DNA from 4 places in the Burkholderia sp. 22313 genome. Region 3 is predicted to be linked to each of the others. Evidence: riboswitches for the same ligand, from Rfam matches in the RefSeq annotation. Region 3 holds a riboswitch; each other region holds the start of a gene.
What was found. Region 3 has a riboswitch for cobalamin ahead of ACTJKF_RS06290 (TonB-dependent receptor domain-containing protein). Riboswitches for the same ligand answer to the same signal wherever they lie in the genome.

Region 1: linked by a shared signal. The riboswitch ahead of ACTJKF_RS05090 (FecCD family ABC transporter permease) and the one ahead of ACTJKF_RS06290 (TonB-dependent receptor domain-containing protein) in region 3 are both predicted to bind cobalamin.
Region 2: linked by a shared signal. The riboswitch ahead of cobG (precorrin-3B synthase) and the one ahead of ACTJKF_RS06290 (TonB-dependent receptor domain-containing protein) in region 3 are both predicted to bind cobalamin.
Region 4: linked by a shared signal. The riboswitch ahead of ACTJKF_RS09005 (HoxN/HupN/NixA family nickel/cobalt transporter) and the one ahead of ACTJKF_RS06290 (TonB-dependent receptor domain-containing protein) in region 3 are both predicted to bind cobalamin.

The regions. Positions count from the first base shown of each region.
Region 1 is NZ_JBQEON010000004.1:59,490-63,677, forward strand. It holds gene cobT (nicotinate-nucleotide--dimethylbenzimidazole phosphoribosyltransferase) at 1-317, opposite strand, end outside; gene ACTJKF_RS05085 (ABC transporter ATP-binding protein) at 370-1,182, opposite strand; gene ACTJKF_RS05090 (FecCD family ABC transporter permease) at 1,179-2,177, opposite strand; cobalamin riboswitch at 2,616-2,869, opposite strand; gene ACTJKF_RS05095 (ATPase) at 3,036-3,386, shown strand; gene ACTJKF_RS05100 (cell division protein ZapA) at 3,383-3,697, shown strand; RNA gene ssrS (6S RNA) at 3,778-3,959, shown strand; gene ACTJKF_RS05110 (EVE domain-containing protein) at 4,031-4,188, shown strand, end outside.
Region 2 is NZ_JBQEON010000008.1:36,539-40,726, forward strand. It holds gene ACTJKF_RS08900 (cobalt-precorrin-5B (C(1))-methyltransferase) at 1-295, opposite strand, end outside; gene cbiE (precorrin-6y C5,15-methyltransferase (decarboxylating) subunit CbiE) at 295-1,539, opposite strand; cobalamin riboswitch at 1,744-1,934, shown strand; gene cobG (precorrin-3B synthase) at 2,041-3,402, shown strand; gene ACTJKF_RS08915 (precorrin-8X methylmutase) at 3,395-4,021, shown strand; gene ACTJKF_RS08920 (precorrin-2 C(20)-methyltransferase) at 4,018-4,188, shown strand, end outside.
Region 3 is NZ_JBQEON010000005.1:59,661-63,848, reverse strand. It holds gene ACTJKF_RS06290 (TonB-dependent receptor domain-containing protein) at 119-2,044, opposite strand; cobalamin riboswitch at 2,385-2,576, opposite strand; gene ACTJKF_RS06285 (AraC family transcriptional regulator ligand-binding domain-containing protein) at 2,698-3,753, opposite strand; gene ACTJKF_RS06280 (hypothetical protein) at 3,923-4,188, shown strand, end outside.
Region 4 is NZ_JBQEON010000008.1:58,539-62,726, reverse strand. It holds gene cobO (cob(I)yrinic acid a,c-diamide adenosyltransferase) at 1-369, opposite strand, end outside; gene ACTJKF_RS09015 (cobalamin biosynthesis protein) at 404-778, opposite strand; gene cobA (uroporphyrinogen-III C-methyltransferase) at 778-1,587, opposite strand; cobalamin riboswitch at 1,698-1,933, opposite strand; cobalamin riboswitch at 2,059-2,322, shown strand; gene ACTJKF_RS09005 (HoxN/HupN/NixA family nickel/cobalt transporter) at 2,508-3,566, shown strand; gene cobW (cobalamin biosynthesis protein CobW) at 3,592-4,188, shown strand, end outside.

The DNA of each region.
Region 1 (4,188 bases), on a different contig from region 3:
GCCGCGCCGCCGGCCAGGAAGTTCGCGACCATCTGCGCGGTGACCGACTGCGGATACGGGCTCACGCCCTCGGCCGCGATCCCGTGGTCGCCGGCGAACACGATCGTCACGGGGCGCTGCACCTGCGGCCGCTCGGTGCGCTGGATCAGGCCGATCTGCAGCGCGATCGCCTCGAGCTGGCCGAGACTGCCGGGCGGCTTGGTCTTGTGATCGATCACATGCTGCAGGCGCTTGCGCAGCACGTCGTCGAGCGGCGCGATCGCGGGCGGGAAATCGGTGTGGGCGGTCTCGGCGGTCTGGGCGGTCGAATTCGTCATCGGAAGGTTGCCTCGTTGGCGCGGCCGGTGCCGCGCGTCGAAAGAAGGAAGATCATCGCCGCTCGGGCCACGCGGGCAACAGCGCGTCGCGGCCGTTCTCGCGGATCAGCACGAGCGGATAGCCGAACGCGTCGCTCGCGCGCGCCGGCGTCAGCACGTCGTGCACGGGGCCGGCCCACGCGTGACCGCGGCCGTCGAGCAACAGCGCGTGCGTCGCGAAACGCCGCGCGAGATTCAGGTCGTGGCACGAGAACAGCACCGTGCGCGGGCCCGCGTCGAGCCACGCATTCAACGCGGTCAGGCCGTCGATCTGGTGATGCAGGTCGAGATGCGCGAGCGGTTCGTCGAGCAACATCAGCGGCGCGTCCTGGCACAGCGTCGCGGCCAGCGCGACGCGCTGCCGCTCGCCGCCCGACAGCGACAGCACGTCGCGCGACGCGAGCGCGGTCAGCCCGAACGTCGCGAGCGCGTCGTGCGCGGCCGCGCGGTCGCCGTCGCGCTCCCAGCCCCAGCCGCCGAGATACGGAAAGCGGTTGAGCAGCACCGTGTCGAATACCGTCGCACTGAAGGCGTCGTGCAGTTGCTGCGGCATCAGCGCGCGGCGCCGCGCGAGCTGTTCGGGCGGCCACGCAGCGAGCGGCCGGCCGTCGATCGCGACCTGGCCGCCGGCCGGCTGCTGCAGGCCTGCGAGCGTCGCGAGCAGCGTCGTCTTGCCGGCGCCGTTCGGCCCCGCGACGCACCAGATCTCGCCGGGCCGGAACGCCTGCGTGAAGCCGGCGAGCAACGTCCGCTCGCCGGCCTTCAGTGTCAGGTCGACTGCCGCATAGGCGATGTCGCCGGCGGTGTGCGGTGCGGTGTGCGTCATCGCATCGGTCTCCTCAGCAACATCCACAGGAACACCGGCACGCCGGCCAACGCGGTCATCACGCCGACCGGCAATTGCGCGGGCGCGATCGCGGTGCGCGCGAGCAGGTCCGCCGCCATCACGCCGCCGCCGCCCGCGAGCATTGCCGCCGGCAGCAGCATGCGCTGGTCGTTGCCGAAGGCGAGCCGCAGCGCGTGCGGCACGACGAGGCCGACGAAGCCGATCGTGCCGGCCGTCGTCACTGCCGCCGCGGCGGCCAGCGACGCGACGAGATAGATCCGCACGCGCAGTCGCGCGACCGGCACGCCGAGCGCGAGCGCGGTCGCGTCGCCGCGCAGCAGCACGTTCAGTTGCGGCGCGGCCGGCAGCGCGACACAGGCGGCCAGCAGCAGCGCGCCCCATGCGAACCACGGCGCCGTCACGCCGTTCAGGTCGCCCGTCAGCCAGAAGATGATGCCGCGCAGCCGCGCATCGGGCGCGAGCGACAACAGCAGCGTGACGAGCGCGCCCCACCCGGCCGCGATCACGACGCCCGTGAGCAGCAGTCGCGGCGACGCATCGCGCGAGTCGCCGCGCCACAGCTCGCGGCGCGCGAGCCCCAGCACCAGCGCGACCGACACGAGCGCGCCGGCGAACGCGGACGCATCGACGAGCCACCACGCGGCGCCCGCGATCATCGCGACGAGCGCGAAACCCGCCGCGCCACCGGACACGCCGAGCACGTACGGCTCCGCGAGCGGATTGCGCAGCAGCACCTGCAGCAGCGCGCCGGCCAGCGCGAGCAGCGCGCCGCACGCGAAGCCTGCTAGCGCGCGCGGCAATCGCAGCGTGCGCACAATGTCGGCGAACAGCGCGTCGCCGCCATGCGGCACGAGCGACCCAAGCGCCTGCCACGGCGACATCGGCACGCTGCCGATCGACAGCGACGCGACGAACAGCACCGCGACCACGGCCGCCAGCACGGCCCAGATCGCGGCGGCACGCGCGGCGCTCATGCGACGCGCGGCGCCGTGCATGACACGCGACACGTCGGCTGACCGCGGTGGCCGGCCGCGCGCGATACGGGCGCGCTGCGGCGTATTGCAGGCATAGACAAGCTCGTCATCCTTGTTGAACGGGTGGTTGCGGCGGTAGCGCCGCACGTCGGTCATGCCGGCATGCGACGGCCGCGCGCCGTCGGGCCGCACCTTCGCGCGGCCGGCGTTCTGCGCAATATAGTGGAAGGTGCGGCATCGGGTCGATTCGCGTGACGACGACGTGCGTCGCCATCGATCCGGACGAATCGGCATGCACCGCAGTCCGCGCGACCGCGGCAAACGGCAAGCCACGGCATGCGCCGGATGCCACGTGGACGATTGGGGTCAGCATCGAAGACAAGTCCCGTGAAGCACTGCGCGCCCCGCTTCCCCGCAGGCCGCGCGTCACGAAGCCCGTGCGGGCTCCTCGCCTCGGCCGGTATCCGGGCTGGCGGCATACCGGCTCGCCTTCCCGCGCGTGTCGCGCGCAGTGGCCCGCGCCCACGTGCGAACCTGCACGCGAAACGCGCCCGAGCCGGCCTGCGTCATGCGACGCGGCCGCTTACCGTTGCGGGGGCAGCGCAGGTTGGCGATCTCCGGGCGGAGTACGCGCCCTGCTTCCCGTTTAACCGCGCGACGCACGCGCGAGCACCGAGGCGGCGCCAGTTTAGGAGCGGGCCGCGCGAGCGTCAAGAAAGCGTCGAAAACGCGTGCGAAAGGCGTGCCGGACCCGCGTATTCGCGGCATGAAGCCGGGGTGTTACGACTGGAAACGTTACAGATGTCGGAATGCGCGTTATTCCGCGCTAAAATGCTGGGTCTTTAGAGGACGCAGCAGATGCTCAACGAACTCGAAACCTTATCTCAAAATATTGGCCGTCTGATTTCGCTGAACAAGCGCTATCACTCGGAACGGCTCGCGCTCGAGGAGCAGGTCGCGCAAATGCGCGCGGAAGCGGACACCGTCCGCGCGGAACTCGCGCAACTGCGCGACGAACGCAATGCGCTCGCGGCCGAGCGCGACACGCTGTCGGCAAAGATCGACGACGCCCAGGTCAAACTGAACGCGATTCTCGAAAAGCTGCCGCGCACGAAGAACGCCGAGCAAGCCGACAATCAGCTCGATCTGCTGGATGCGCAGGCGCGCACGGGCAGCGATGACGCGGCCAGCCACGGAGAACATGCATGAGCACCAAGCAGATCGAAGTCTCGATTCTCGGTCAGCCGTATCGGCTCGCCTGCTCGGCCGAAACCGAAGCGGCGCTGCTCGAGGCCGTCGCACGCGTCGACGCCGAAATGTCGAAGATCCGCGCGAACAGCTCGGTGCGCGGCACCGATCGCATCGCGGTGATGGCCGCGCTGTCGCTCGCCTCGGAATTGCTGCGGCTGCAAACGAGCGTGCGGCACGGTGAAGCATTTCCGGCGGAAGAAATCCGTCGTACAATGCACCAGATGAACGAACAGCTCGGCGCGGTGCTCGCACAGCACGAGACGCAGTAACGTTTGATCGATGCGTCGATTCCCCTTGATCTCGGCGATCAACGGTGGTCAAATTGGCGCAACGAAACACAGTTCAATCAGCTTCCCTGCCTGGTTCGCCAAGGTCATATATTCCTTGAACCAATGCCATGTGCACGGTTGCGGAAATTTGTAGCACGGGCGCGCGCGTCACTCTGTCTGATGTACCCGATGTGCTGCTAACTGCGACCAATTCTGAACCCCAGGTTCAGGATGCCGGCCTAGCGGCCAAGGCGGGGGCCTATCCAACGGCATCGGGCGAGTCCCGATGCCGTTTCCTTTTGTAGCAGCCTCTTTCTGCGTCGATCACGATCCATGCAATACTGGCTGATGAAGTCCGAACCGGACGAAGCAAGCATCGACGATCTCTCGCACGCGCCGCAGCACTCGCTGCCCTGGACCGGCGTGCGCAACTATCAGGCGCGCAATTTCATGCGCGACACGATGAAGATCGGCGACGGCGTGCTGTTCTA
Region 2 (4,188 bases), on a different contig from region 3:
GCACACCGGGCGCGGCGGCCAGCGCGACGCGCGCGAAGATCAGCGCGCCGTGCGTGACGTCCGGATCGTCGCCGGCGTCCTTGAGCGTGCCGGCCTCGGCGCCGTCGGCCATGGCGCGGCAGAACTCGAGCCGCATCATCACGCGCTGCCCCTTCGGCAACACGATCTCGACCGCATCGTCCGCGCGGCCCGCGAGCAGCAGGCGCGCGGCGGCGAGCGACGTCGCGGTCGCGCAGCTGCCGGTCGTGTAGCCGAACCGCAGCGGTGCCGGTTGTTCGGGGGTTTCGTCGCGCATCAGGGGAGGTCCGTGACGTGCGCGGCGTCCGCGACCGCGGAATCGGGCTTGCGCACGTCATACAGCGTGACGGGCAACGGCTGCCGCCACGTGTCGAAGCGGCCGAGCGGCTCGGCGTGCGCGAGCGACACACGCGTGAGCGTGCCGCCGTGCGCGTCGCGCCACGCGGCGAGCGCCAGTTCGCCTTGCAGCGTGACCGCGTTCGCGACGAGCCGGCCGCCGGGTTTCAGCGCCCGCCAGCACGCGTCGAGCACGCCGGCTGCGGTCGCGCCACCGCCGATGAAGACCGCGTCGGGCACGGCGAGCCCCGCGAGCGCATCGGGTGCGCGGCCCGCGACGAGTTGCAGGCCCGGCACGCCGAGCGCGTCGCGGTTGTGCTCGATGAAGCGTTGGCGCTCCGCATGCGACTCGATCGCGATCGCCTGGCACGACGGATGCGCGCGCATCCATTCGATGCCGATCGAGCCGCTGCCCGCGCCGACGTCCCACAGCAGCTCGCCGGGTGCGGGTGCGAGGCGCCCGAGCGTCAACGCGCGCATGTCGCGCTTGGTCAACTGGCCGTCGTGGCGGTAGGCGTCGTCGGGCAGGCCGGGCGTGAGCGCACGGCGCGGCGCATCGGGGCCGGCCTGGCAGTCGAGGGCGACAAGGTTGAGCGCGGCGGTTTCGCCGACGTGCCAGTCCTGCGCGAGGCTGTCGAGACGCCGCTCGAGCGGGCCGCCGAGATGTTCGAACACGCTGATGCGCGTCGGGCCGAAGCCGCGCGCGGTCAGTTCGGCGGCGACCGTGGCCGGCGTGCGGCCGTCGGCGCTCAGCACGAACAGCCGCCGGCCCGGCAGCAGGTGACGCGCGAGCGTCGCGAGCGGCCGGCCGACGAGCGACACCGCGCCGGTGTCCTGCAACGCCCAGCCGAGCCGCGCGGCCGCCAGCGACAGCGACGATGGGGCGGGCAGCACGCGCCATTCGTCGGGGGCGAGTTCGCGCGCGAGCGTGGCACCGACGCCGAACAGCATCGGGTCGCCGCTCGCGAGCACGCAGACCGGCGTGCCGCGCTGCGCGAGCAGGCCCGACACATCGAACGGCGACGGCCACGCTTCGCGGGCGGCCGGCAGCCGCGCAGGCAGCATGTCGAGGTGCCGCTTCGCACCGACGACCCGCGCCGCCTCGAACAGCGCGCGCCGCGCGCCGCGCCCGAGCCCCGCGTAGCCGTCGTCGCCGATGCCCACTATCGTCAGCCACGCCGTCATGCACCCTTCCCCTTCATCCGATTCCATCGAGTCGCCGCACGGCGGCCGTGAAGGCGCCGGTGCGGCCGTCCGCGTTGCGAAAGTCGGCATGGTACCGTGTTCCATCGCGCGTTTCATCTGCCGGGGCGCCGATGCCGGACGCCGTTTCGCCTAGGTCACGGCACCCGTTCGGCGGTCGCGAAGCACCGCGGAAATCGGGTATCCTACGGCCGTTCGTTCGCCGGTGCCCTTCGGGGCCGAAGAGGGAACACAGGGCGCGCTTCGCGCCGCTGTGGCTGCCCCCGCAACTGTAGACAGCGAGCCGCGCTCCCCCTCATGCCACTGGATTCACCGGGAAGGCCGGGAGCCGGCGCCGACCTGTCAGCCAGGAGACCTGCCGGCCTGAAAGTGCGTGCGTGCCAGTCGGCGTCGGGCGGGGTGTACCGATGCGTTGGCCGCGGCGCGACACTGTCCCGGTATCCCGTGAGTTCCGCCCCCGTTTCGATTCCTGCGTCGTCCGTCGTGCGCCCGTCGGCTTGCCCGGGGCTCATGCGCGTCGTCGCGGCCGCCGATGGCGGATTGTGCAGGATCAAGCTGCCGGGCGGCCGGCTCGATGCGCGCCAGGCGCGCGCGATCGCCGCCGCGGCCCGCGCCTACGGCTCCGGGGCGATCGACGCGACCAATCGCGCGAATCTCCAGCTGCGCGGCATACGCGACGGCGCGGCCGATTCGCTGGCCAGCGCGTTGCTCGATGCCGGGCTCGGCCCGCGCGCGAGCCGCGGCGATCCGGCTCCGGACCGCGCCGCGCTCGCCGCGGCCGACGACGTCCGCAACCTGATGCTCAGCCCGCTCGCGGGGCGCGATCCCGACGCGTTGCTCGACAGCCACGCACTCGCGCTGCCGTTGCTCGACATGCTCGCGCGCGAGCCGCGCCGTGGCGAGCTGTCGCCGAAATTCTCGATCCAGCTCGACGGCGGCGAAGCGGTCGCGGCACTCGATCATCCGCACGACATCTGGCTCGCCGCGTGGCGTCGCGGCGACGGCGCGGTGCGCATCGCCGCGGGCCTGGCCGGCTGTCCGCCGGTTTCGTCGGACGATTCGCCCGCGTCGTTCGACGTGGCGCCGGACCAGGCCGTCGCGCTGGTCCATGCGTTACTGCTCGCGTTTCTCGATCTCGCGCCGGCCGACGTCACGCGGATGCGCGGATTACTCGCGACCGGCCGCGAATGCGCGTTGCGCGAGCGCACGCAGCACTACGCGCCCTTTCCGCTCGACACCGATCCGGCACTGGCCGGCTGGCGGCGTACGCCGGCCGATCCGGCGCTGCGCTTCGGCGCCCGGCCGTCGCTCGACACGCAGCACAGCAGCATCGGCGCGCAATGCGTGCTCGGCCGGCTCGACGCGACGCAACTGGAACGGCTGGCGGCGCTTGCCGACTCCGATGGCGACGGCACGCTGTCGATGACGCCGTGGCAAGGCGTGTTCGTGCACGGCGTGCGGCACGAACGTGCGCCGGCCGTGCTCGACGGTCTCGCGTCGCTCGGTCTCGTCTGCACGCCGTCCGCCCCGCTGGCGTCGCTCGTCGCCTGCACCGGCAGCGCGGGTTGCGCGAAATCGCGCGCCGATACGAAACGCGATGCGCTCGCGCTCGCCGCGCGCGTCGCATACCCGGCCGACGTGCACCTGACCGGCTGCGAGCGCCACTGTGCGCTGCCGCACCCCGCTACACACACGCTCGTCGCGGTGGCGCCCGCCCGCTACGACCTTTACCGGCGCGATGCCGGCGCGGGCCTCGGCGCCCCGCTCGCGCGCCATCTGACGATTGACCAGGCCGCGGCCCGACTCACGGGCGCGCGGCACAGCCAGGACACCACCGATGCTTGACTACATTCGCGACGGGCAGGAAATCTACCGCCAGTCGTTCGCGACGATCCGCGCCGAGGCCGACCTGTCGCGGGTTCCGCCCGATCTCGAGAAGCTCGCGGTGCGCGTGATCCACGCGTGCGGGATGGTCGATGTCGTCTACGACCTGCGCTTCTCGGCCGGCGCCGGCACGGCGGGCCGCACCGCCCTTGCGGCGGGCGCGCCGATCCTGTGCGACGCGAAGATGGTCGCCGAAGGCATCACGCGCGCGCGGCTGCCGGCCGGCAATCGCGTGCTCTGCACGCTTGGCGAGCCGGAAGTGCCCGACCTCGCGCGGCATCTCGGCAACACGCGCTCGGCCGCGGCGCTCGAACTGTGGCGAGCGCATCTGGCCGGCAGCGTCGTCGTGATCGGCAACGCGCCGACCGCGCTGTTCCACCTGCTCGACATGATCGACGCCGGCGCGCCGCGCCCCGCGCTGATTCTCGGCTTTCCGGTCGGCTTCATCGGCGCGGCCGAGTCGAAGGCGATGCTCGACGCGAACAGCCGCGGCGTGCCGTACGTCGCGCTGCTCGGCCGGCGCGGCGGCAGCGCGATGGCCGCCGCCGCGGTCAACGCACTCGCGACGGAGGCCGAATGACCGCCCCGCGCGGACGCCTGTTCGGGGTCGGCGTCGGCCCCGGCGACCCTGAACTGATGACGATCAAGGCGCTGCGCGTTCTGCAGGCCGCGCCGGTGGTTGCGTATTTCGTCGCGAAGGGCAAGAAAGGCAATGCGTACGGCATCGTCGAGGCGCACCTGCTCGAC
Region 3 (4,188 bases):
CCCGCACGAGTGCGGCTTCACGACCGCTCGCACTTGACCCGACCCGTCGGCGCTGCCCCGGCCAACTTCCCGACCGAGGCCTCGCCGCACACCGCGCCGAGGCCTCCGCATCAGCCCGTCAGAACGTATAGCTGACCTTGCCGAACGCGGTGCGGCCGAGCGTGTTGTAGCCGTACGCGGTCATGTACTGGCGGTCGAACAGGTTCGACAGCGTCGCCGACACCGTCAGATGCGCGTTGATCCGGTACGACGCGCGCAGGTTCACGCTCAGGTACGACGGCAGGTACGTCGTGTTGACCGGGTCGTCGAACGTCGTGCCGCCGTAGGTCAGCGACGCGCCCGTGCTCAGTGCGTGCAGGTGAAATTCGTCCCACGTGTGGTCGACGTTCACGCTGACGGTCTGGCGCGGCCGGCGGTTCAGCCAGCTGTCGTTGGTTTCGTCCTGCGGGTTCAGGAACCCGATCGCGACGCTCACCGGCGTAGAGCGGCCGATCGTGCCCTTGTACGACAGGTCGATGCCGCGGATATGCGCGCGGCCGATGTTCATCGGCGAGAACGTCGCGGGGTTGTACGCGATCAGGTTGTTGACGCGCGTGTCGTAGATCGCGGCGCTGAACGTGCCGTACGCGGTGTTCGCGTCGAGCGCGGCCTCGACCGAATCGCTGCGTTCGGGGTTCAGGTCCGGATTGCCGTAGCCGGGGTAATACAGGTCGTTGAAGCTCGGCAGGCGGAACGCGTTGCCGTACGACACGCGCGCCGTATAAACCGGCGTGATCGCCCAGGCGAGCGCCGCGTTGCCGGTGTTCACGGCTTTCCCCGCGATGATCTCGTGACGGCCGGCGACGAACATCGTCACGCTGCCGAGCGTCGCCGACTGATGCAGCGAGAACGCGGAATCGTTGCGCGTCGGCACGCCGTCCGGCACGTCGATCGGCAGGAACGCCTGCTCGCGCGTGAAGTCGTACGCGATCTTCGTCTCGCCGGACAGCGGCAGGCCGAACAGATGGAAGCCGTGCGCCTGATGGGTCAGCGACGTCGACGACGTGATGCGCTGCGAGTTGATCTGGTCGGTCGGAATGGTCGGGTCGCTCGCATACAGGAACTGGCGATCGTTCGCATAACCGAACGACTGGTCGAACTGCGTGTCGGGCGTGATGTCGAGATGGAACGCGAGGCCGGTCGTCAGTTGATGATCGAGCTGGCGGTCCGCATAGCCGGCGTTGTCATAAGACAGGTCGGAACGGTGAACCAGCGCGAACGTCGAGATCGACCAGTTGTCGCGCGCATAGCCGAGGCGCGCATCGAGATCCTGCGCATGGTACGGATTGCGGCCGTCCTCGTGGTACGGCAACACGGGCCGCGTCGCGTCGATGCCGGCCGTGTTGTAGTCGTGCAGCCCGAGTGCGTAGGTGAGGCCGCCGAGCGCGGCGAGCGGCCCCGTCGACGGCACGGTGCCCGACGTGCGCAACTGCGTGTCGAAGGTCTTGTTCGAGCCGCCGCCGAACGACACGATGGTCCGGTTCGGCTGGTTGGCCGCGCGGCGCGTGAACAACTGCACGACGCCGCCCATCGCGTTCGCGCCGAACGACGCGGCGGCCGGCCCCGAAATCACCTCGACGCGCTCGAACGCTTCGGTCGGCAGGTCGGCCCACGGCGCGACGCCGGTGGTCGGCGAGCCGATCCGGATCCCGTCGATGAACACCGCGACCTGGCTGGCCGACGAGCCGCGAATGCTGACCGACGCCGAGGATCCCGGGCCGCCGGTCTGCGAGACGGTCACGCCCGGCAGCGTCGCGAGCGCCTGCGTGATGCTCGGGTCGTTCGGCGACAGCCGGTCGAGATCGGCGCGCGTGAGCACCTGCGTGGTCGCATAGCGCTGGTCGAACGACTCGGGCAGGTGGCGCGTGTCGGTCACGCTGATGGTCGGCAGGTCAGCGCCGTCCGCGGGCTGCGCCTGCGTAGGCGCCGTGTCGCCGGCAGCATGGGCGATCGGGGAGAGCAGCGCCGTGGCGGCGGACGTGGCGAGAAGGTGGCGAAGGTTCATGAGGCAGCGAAGCGTGATCGTGTTGCGGGTACGGCGAGCGTAAGCGGAGGGCGGTGCGTGCCGCCCGGGTTCGTGTCGGTTCGCGGAGAGGCCGGGCAGCATGTGCGGTTGTCGCGCGAGTCGTCATCGCACGTGTCGAACGTGATGGAGGTGACGAACGAGACGCGCGCCGGCACGCCGCGCGTGAGGGCGGCGATGCGAGGGCGCGACGCTTCCCGCGTGGAAGCGAATTCGGCAAGCGTGGACATCGGAAGGGTCCTGAGGTCGGGCCGTCCATGCAACGGAGCGACCGCCAACGGCGGTGCCTGGCGCATCGGGACACCCCGCCCGGTGCGGCTGCTTGGACCTCGGGTCGATGGCAGGTCTCCTGGCTCGCGGGTCGTCATTCGCGCCGGCCTTCCCGGTTTCCCAGTGGCGTGCGGTGGCGCGGATTCGCCGCTTACAGTTGCGGGGGCAGCCGCAGATTCGAGGCGTGGCCTCCCTGCGTTCCCTTTTGATCCCGTTCCGGGGAACCATCAGCGCGCAAGCGTAATGGCGAGCGCTCCGGTGCGTCAATTGCCGGGGTGCCCGGGATGCGAAAAAACGTCAGTGTTCGCCGAATGTTTTCCAGGTCCTTGCGCTTGGGGCGTTCGAACCGCGCTTCCCGTCGGGTTTCACGTCTGATGAAACGGCATGCCGGCGGCGCTGCCGTCGCGCCGGAACCGGCTCGGCGCCACGCCCGTCCATCGCACGAACGCGCGCCGGAACGCTTCCTCGCCGCCGAACCCGAGATGCGCGGCGATCCGCGCGACCGGCCAGTCCGATTCGCGCAGGCAGCGTCGCGCGACGTCGGCCAGGCATTGCTCGCGCAGCACGTGGTAGCCGCTGCCTTCGGCGCTCAGCCGCCGCCGCAAGGTCGCCTCGCTGACGCCGAGCCACGCCGCCAGCTCCGCGAGCGCCGGCAGCGCCTGCTCGCGGGCGAGCGCCGCGTCGAGAAAGCCGCGCACCTGCTGCGACCATGACACGACGGCCGGCGTCGCATCGATCAGACGAAACGGAAAATCGACGAGGAACGCGGTGAGCTCGCCCGGCTGGCGGATCACGCGGGCGTCGAGCCGCGTCGCGTCGAACGCGAAGCCGTAGGTCTTGCGGCCGACGTGGACCGGCGCGTTGAACAGGCCGAGCAGCGGCATCGCGTCGTCGCGGCGCGGATGGCCGAGCCAGACTTCGTCCGGCCGCAGCGGCTGCCCGATCAGCCAGCCGAACAGCTGCAGATAGCAGAACAGCCCGGTCAGGTCGACGAGGCACGCGGCCGGGCTGCGTGTGCGGCGCAGCGAATCCATCCGGAACATCGCGTGCCCGTCGCGCACCGTCAGCGACAGCACGCCGGCGCGCGGCGTCAGCATCTCGCAGAACTCGGCCGCGCAGCGGATCGCCTCGGCGAGCGTCGCGCAACTGAGCAGGCAGCGGCACATCAGGTCGACTTCCTGCTTGCGCATCGGCGGATGGCCGTCGCCGCGCGCGACCTGCGCTTCGAGCCGCTCGATCGCGTCGCGATACAGCGCGACGAAGCCGCGGGGCGTCGTGGCCGACGCGGCGGCCACGGCAGGCGACGCCGGCGATGGCGGCGATGGCGTCGGCCGCACGCCGCTGCGCGCCAGTTCGTCGAGCAGGCGGGCGCCGAGGCCCGGCAGCACGCGGCCGCGTGCCGGCAATGCGCGCTGTTTCATGTGTCTCCCAATGTGAGCGTTGCGACAGGGGCCGGTGAGCGGGCCGGTAGGGGTTCGCCGCGCGCCGCCACGCAAGAATGCTATCCATGCCGGCCGCTTCCGGCCTCGCCGGAACGGCGTAGGCGGCCGGTTTCGCTTCCCGCCGCGAACCCTCCGAGACGACCCGCGCATGATCCAGATCGTAGACGAAATCACCCTCGAGCCCGAGCGCATTCCCGACGTCCTGGCGCTGCTGCGCGAGCGCTACCTGCCGGGCCACGCGGCACGCGGACTGACGGCCGGCGGCCGCTGGGTGTCGCCGCCCGTCGCGGTGCCGGGGCAATCGAGCACGCTGTGGCTGACGTGGCAGGTCGCCGACGCACCGTCGTACTACCGGATGCGCGCACTGACCGACGGCGACGTCGTCGCGTTCTGGATGGCCGTCGACGGGCTGTG
Region 4 (4,188 bases), on a different contig from region 3:
CTCGCCGCTTTCGATCATTCGGCGTGCCTCGTCCCAGCCCTTGCGCGCGGTCGCGATGTCGGCGTCGCGGTCCTGCGTGTTCCACGTGTAGCCGTCGCCCATCGTCACGAAGTCGCATTGCGCGACCGCGCCGAGGAAATCGCGCTCGGACGTATGCAGCGCGCCCTTGATGAACTGCACGACGCCGAGCCGCATGCCGTGGCCGAGCACGCGCACGGCCATGCCGAACGCGGCCGTGCTCTTGCCCTTGCCGTTGCCGGTGTTGACGATCAGCAGGCCCTTTTCCTGCGTGGCGGCAGCCTGCTTCTTTTCATGGCCGGCGCGACGGCGTTCGGTCATCCGTTGATGGGATTCGGCATCGGTTTTCATCGGGAGTCGTCCTGTCGAAAGCGGAACAAAGGATTCAGAGCGGGCCGGCGAGCGCGACCGTCACGCCGCCCAGGATGGATTTGGGGCCGAGCAGCCGGCCGTTGGGTGCCGCCAGCCGCGCGCACGGCTCGGCCACGCCCGCGACGCCGAAACGCGCCAGCGCGACAGTCGACGGGCCGCTCAATGCCGGTTCGGCGCATTGCGCGAGCTGCGCCGCGTCGAATGCGACGAGCGGCCAGCCGCGTCGCGCGCACAGCGTGCGCAGCGGTCGGGCCCGTGCCTTGTCGGCGAGCGTCGCGATAACGGCCGGCGCGGCGCCCGGGTAGTGCGCGAGCGCCGCGCGGATCGCGGCGTCGAGTTGCGCGGCGCTCACGCCCGCGCGGAACCCGACGCCGAGCGCGACGCGCATCAGCCGCGGCCGCCGAGCGCCGCGCGCACCGCGGGATCGTCGGCGAGCGCCGCGACGCGGCCGATCACGACGATCGCGGGCGAACCGATCGCGGTCGCGGCCACGCGCTCGACGACCGTGTCGAGCGTGGCCAGCACGTGCCGCTGTGCGTCGCGCGTCGCGTTTTCGATCGCCGCGCACGGCGTGTCGCCGGGCAGGCCGCCGTCAAGCAGCGCGGCCGCGATCGCGGCGAGCCGACGAATGCCCATGTAGACGACGATCGTCATGCGCGTCGCGGCCAGCGCGCGCCAGTCGGGTTCGTCGGCGCCCGCGCCGTGGCCCGTGACGAAGATCACGCCCTGCGCGTCGCCGCGATGCGTGACCGGAATGCCGAGCGCGGCCGGCGCGGCGATCCCGGCCGTGATGCCGTTCACGACCTCGACCGGGAAACCCGCCGCGCCGACCGCGAGCAACTCCTCGCCGCCGCGGCCGAACACGAACGGATCGCCGCCCTTGAGCCGCGCGACGCTGCGGCCCGCGCGCAGGTGCGCGAGCATCGCGGCGACGATCGTTTCCTGCGGGGTCGACGCATGGCCGCCGCGCTTGCCGACGTGCTCGATGCGCGCGTCGGCGCGCGCATGGCGCAGCACGTCGGGGTTCACGAGATCGTCGACGAGCAGCACGTCGGCCGCGGCGATCGCGCGCACGGCCTTCAGCGTGAGCAGATCGGCGTCGCCGGGGCCGGCGCCGACGAGCCAGGCGCGGCTCATCGGACGCGGCACGGCGCGCACCGTGTCGTGGCAGTGGAAAGGGGACAGCGAGCGGCACATCGGCGGCCGGCGGACAGGCAGTGCATGACGGATCGGGCGAAGCCCGCGCGAGCGCGGGCGAAATGCGCACCCCATCCGTCCCCCGCGGATCGGGCGTTCGGCGAGCCGCAGGCTCGCCCCTTGCGTCGGCCGGTATCCGGGCTGGCCGCTTGCCAGGCCGCAGCCTTCCCGCCCGCTGAAGGGCAGTGGCATCGCGGGCGGCCTGGGCGCGTGCGGGGGAATCGCGGCGCGCGGGCGGCGTACCGTTGCGGGGACAGCACAGGCCGGGCGGATGTCCGCCTCCTGTTTCCCGTTTAACTGCATGCACGGAATGCGCATGCGAGCACCGAACGCGGCGCATACGATAGCACAGCGGCCGGCCCGCGCGAACCTGCCGCGCAAGGGCCGGATACGGCTTCCGGCATCATGCCGGGCGCCGGCCGAATGCCCCCGGACGGCCCGTCCCGCCTTGACGCTCCCCGCACCGCCGCCTACACTCGCACGCGTTTTGGTGCTCGCGCGTGCCGCTCCGGCGCGCGCAGTTAAACGGGAAACAGGGAGCCTGCCTGCGCCGCAGTCGAGCCAACCTGTGCTGCCCCCGCAACGGTAAGCGAACGCGTCGCGCGCAAGCGCGACGCAGCGCCGCTTCGCCGCATGCCTGTCGCATGCGGACGACCGCCACTGGATGCCGCGCATCCGGGAAGGCGAAGCGGCGTGTTCGTCAGCCCGGATACCGGCCGAAACGTTGGGTTCAGCGCCGCGGGGAGGCGGCGCATCGTCCACGGCCGCAGTACGCCCGGACGTCCGAGCGTTTCCCGCTTCCTCCGCCGATCCGTCCGCAGCATGCGCGCGGGCCGGCGCGGCGAGCGGCAGGCGGCGCGGGCAGGGCACGCGGCAGCCGTGTTGGCATTCATCATGTCGACCGTTCGCAAGGGAGCATCATGCTCGACTCGTTCTTCCGCCTGTTCAACGACAGTCCGTCCGGGCTGCGCGGCAAAATCGTCGCGATCTACTCATTGCTCGTCGCATTCAACGTCGCCGCGTGGATCTGGGCCTTCGTCGCGTTTCGCGACCAGCCCGTGCTGCTGGGCACCGCGCTGCTCGCGTACGTGTTCGGGCTGCGCCACGCGGTCGATGCCGACCATATCGCCGCGATCGACAACGTCACGCGCAAGCTGATGCAGGAAGGCCGCAGCCCGCTCGGCGCGGGCCTGTTCTTCTCGCTCGGGCATTCGACCGTGGTGATCGTGATGTCGGTGGCCGTCGCGCTGACCGCGGCGTCGCTCGCGCGCTTCGAGAGCATGAAGACCTGGGGCGGCGTGATCAGCACGAGCGTGTCCGCGTTCTTCCTGCTGGTGCTCGCGGCCGCGAACCTGCTGATCCTGATCTCCGTGTACCGGACGTTTCGCGCGGCCCGCCGCGGCGAGGCGATCGTCGATGCCGATCTCGACATGCTGATGAACCAGCGCGGCGTGCTCGCGCGCCTGTTCCGGCCGCTGTTCCGCCTCGTGTCGCGCAGCTGGCACCTGTATCCGGTCGGCTTCCTGTTCGGCTTCGGCTTCGATACCGCGACCGAGATCGCGCTGTTCGGCATTTCGGCGACGCAGGTGCAGGGCGGCATGTCGTTCTGGTCGGTGATGGCGCTGCCGGCGCTGTTTACCGCAGGCATGACGCTCGTCGACACGACCGACGGCATCCTGATGATGGGCGCATACCGCTGGGCATACGTGCGGCCGATCCGCAAGATTTACTACAACATGACGATCACGTTCGTGTCGGTGCTGGTTGCCGCGCTGATCGGCGGCATCGAGGTGCTTGCGCTGCTCGCGGATAAACTCTCGCTGCAGGGCCCGGTGTGGCGTTTCTCGACGATGGTCGCCTCGCATTTCGGGATGCTCGGCTACGTCGTGATCGGCCTGTTCCTCGCGTGCTGGATCGTATCGGCCGCAATCTACCGCCTCAAACGCTACGACGAGATCGACGTGACGCTCTCGGCCTGACTCCCTTTTCTCCACAGGACCCACCATGACCCTACGCAAGCTTCCCGTCACGATCGTCACGGGCTTTCTCGGCAGCGGCAAGACCACGCTGATGCGGCACATCCTGCAGCACGCCGAAGGCCGCCGCATCGCGGTGATCGTCAACGAATTCGGCGAGCTCGGCATCGACGGCGAAATCCTCAAGGGCTGCGGCATCGGCTGCGACGACGCGGACGGCGCGCAGGACGAAGCGGCCGGCCAGCTGTACGAACTCGCGAACGGCTGCCTGTGCTGCACCGTGCAGGAAGAGTTCTACCCGGTGATGGAAGCGCTCGTCGAGCGCCGCGCCGACCTCGACCACGTGCTGATCGAGACGTCGGGCCTCGCGTTGCCGAAGCCGCTCGTCCAGGCCTTCAACTGGCCGACCATCCGCAACAGCTTCACGGTCGACGCGGTCGTGACCGTCGTCGACGGGCCGGCCGCCGCGAGCGGCCAGTTCGCGGAGAACCCGCAGGCCGTCGACGCGCAGCGCCGCGCCGATCCGAACCTCGACCACGAATCGCCGCTGCACGAACTGTTCGCCGATCAGCTGTCGTCGGCCGATCTCGTGATCGTGAACAAGGCCGACCTGGTCGGCGATGCG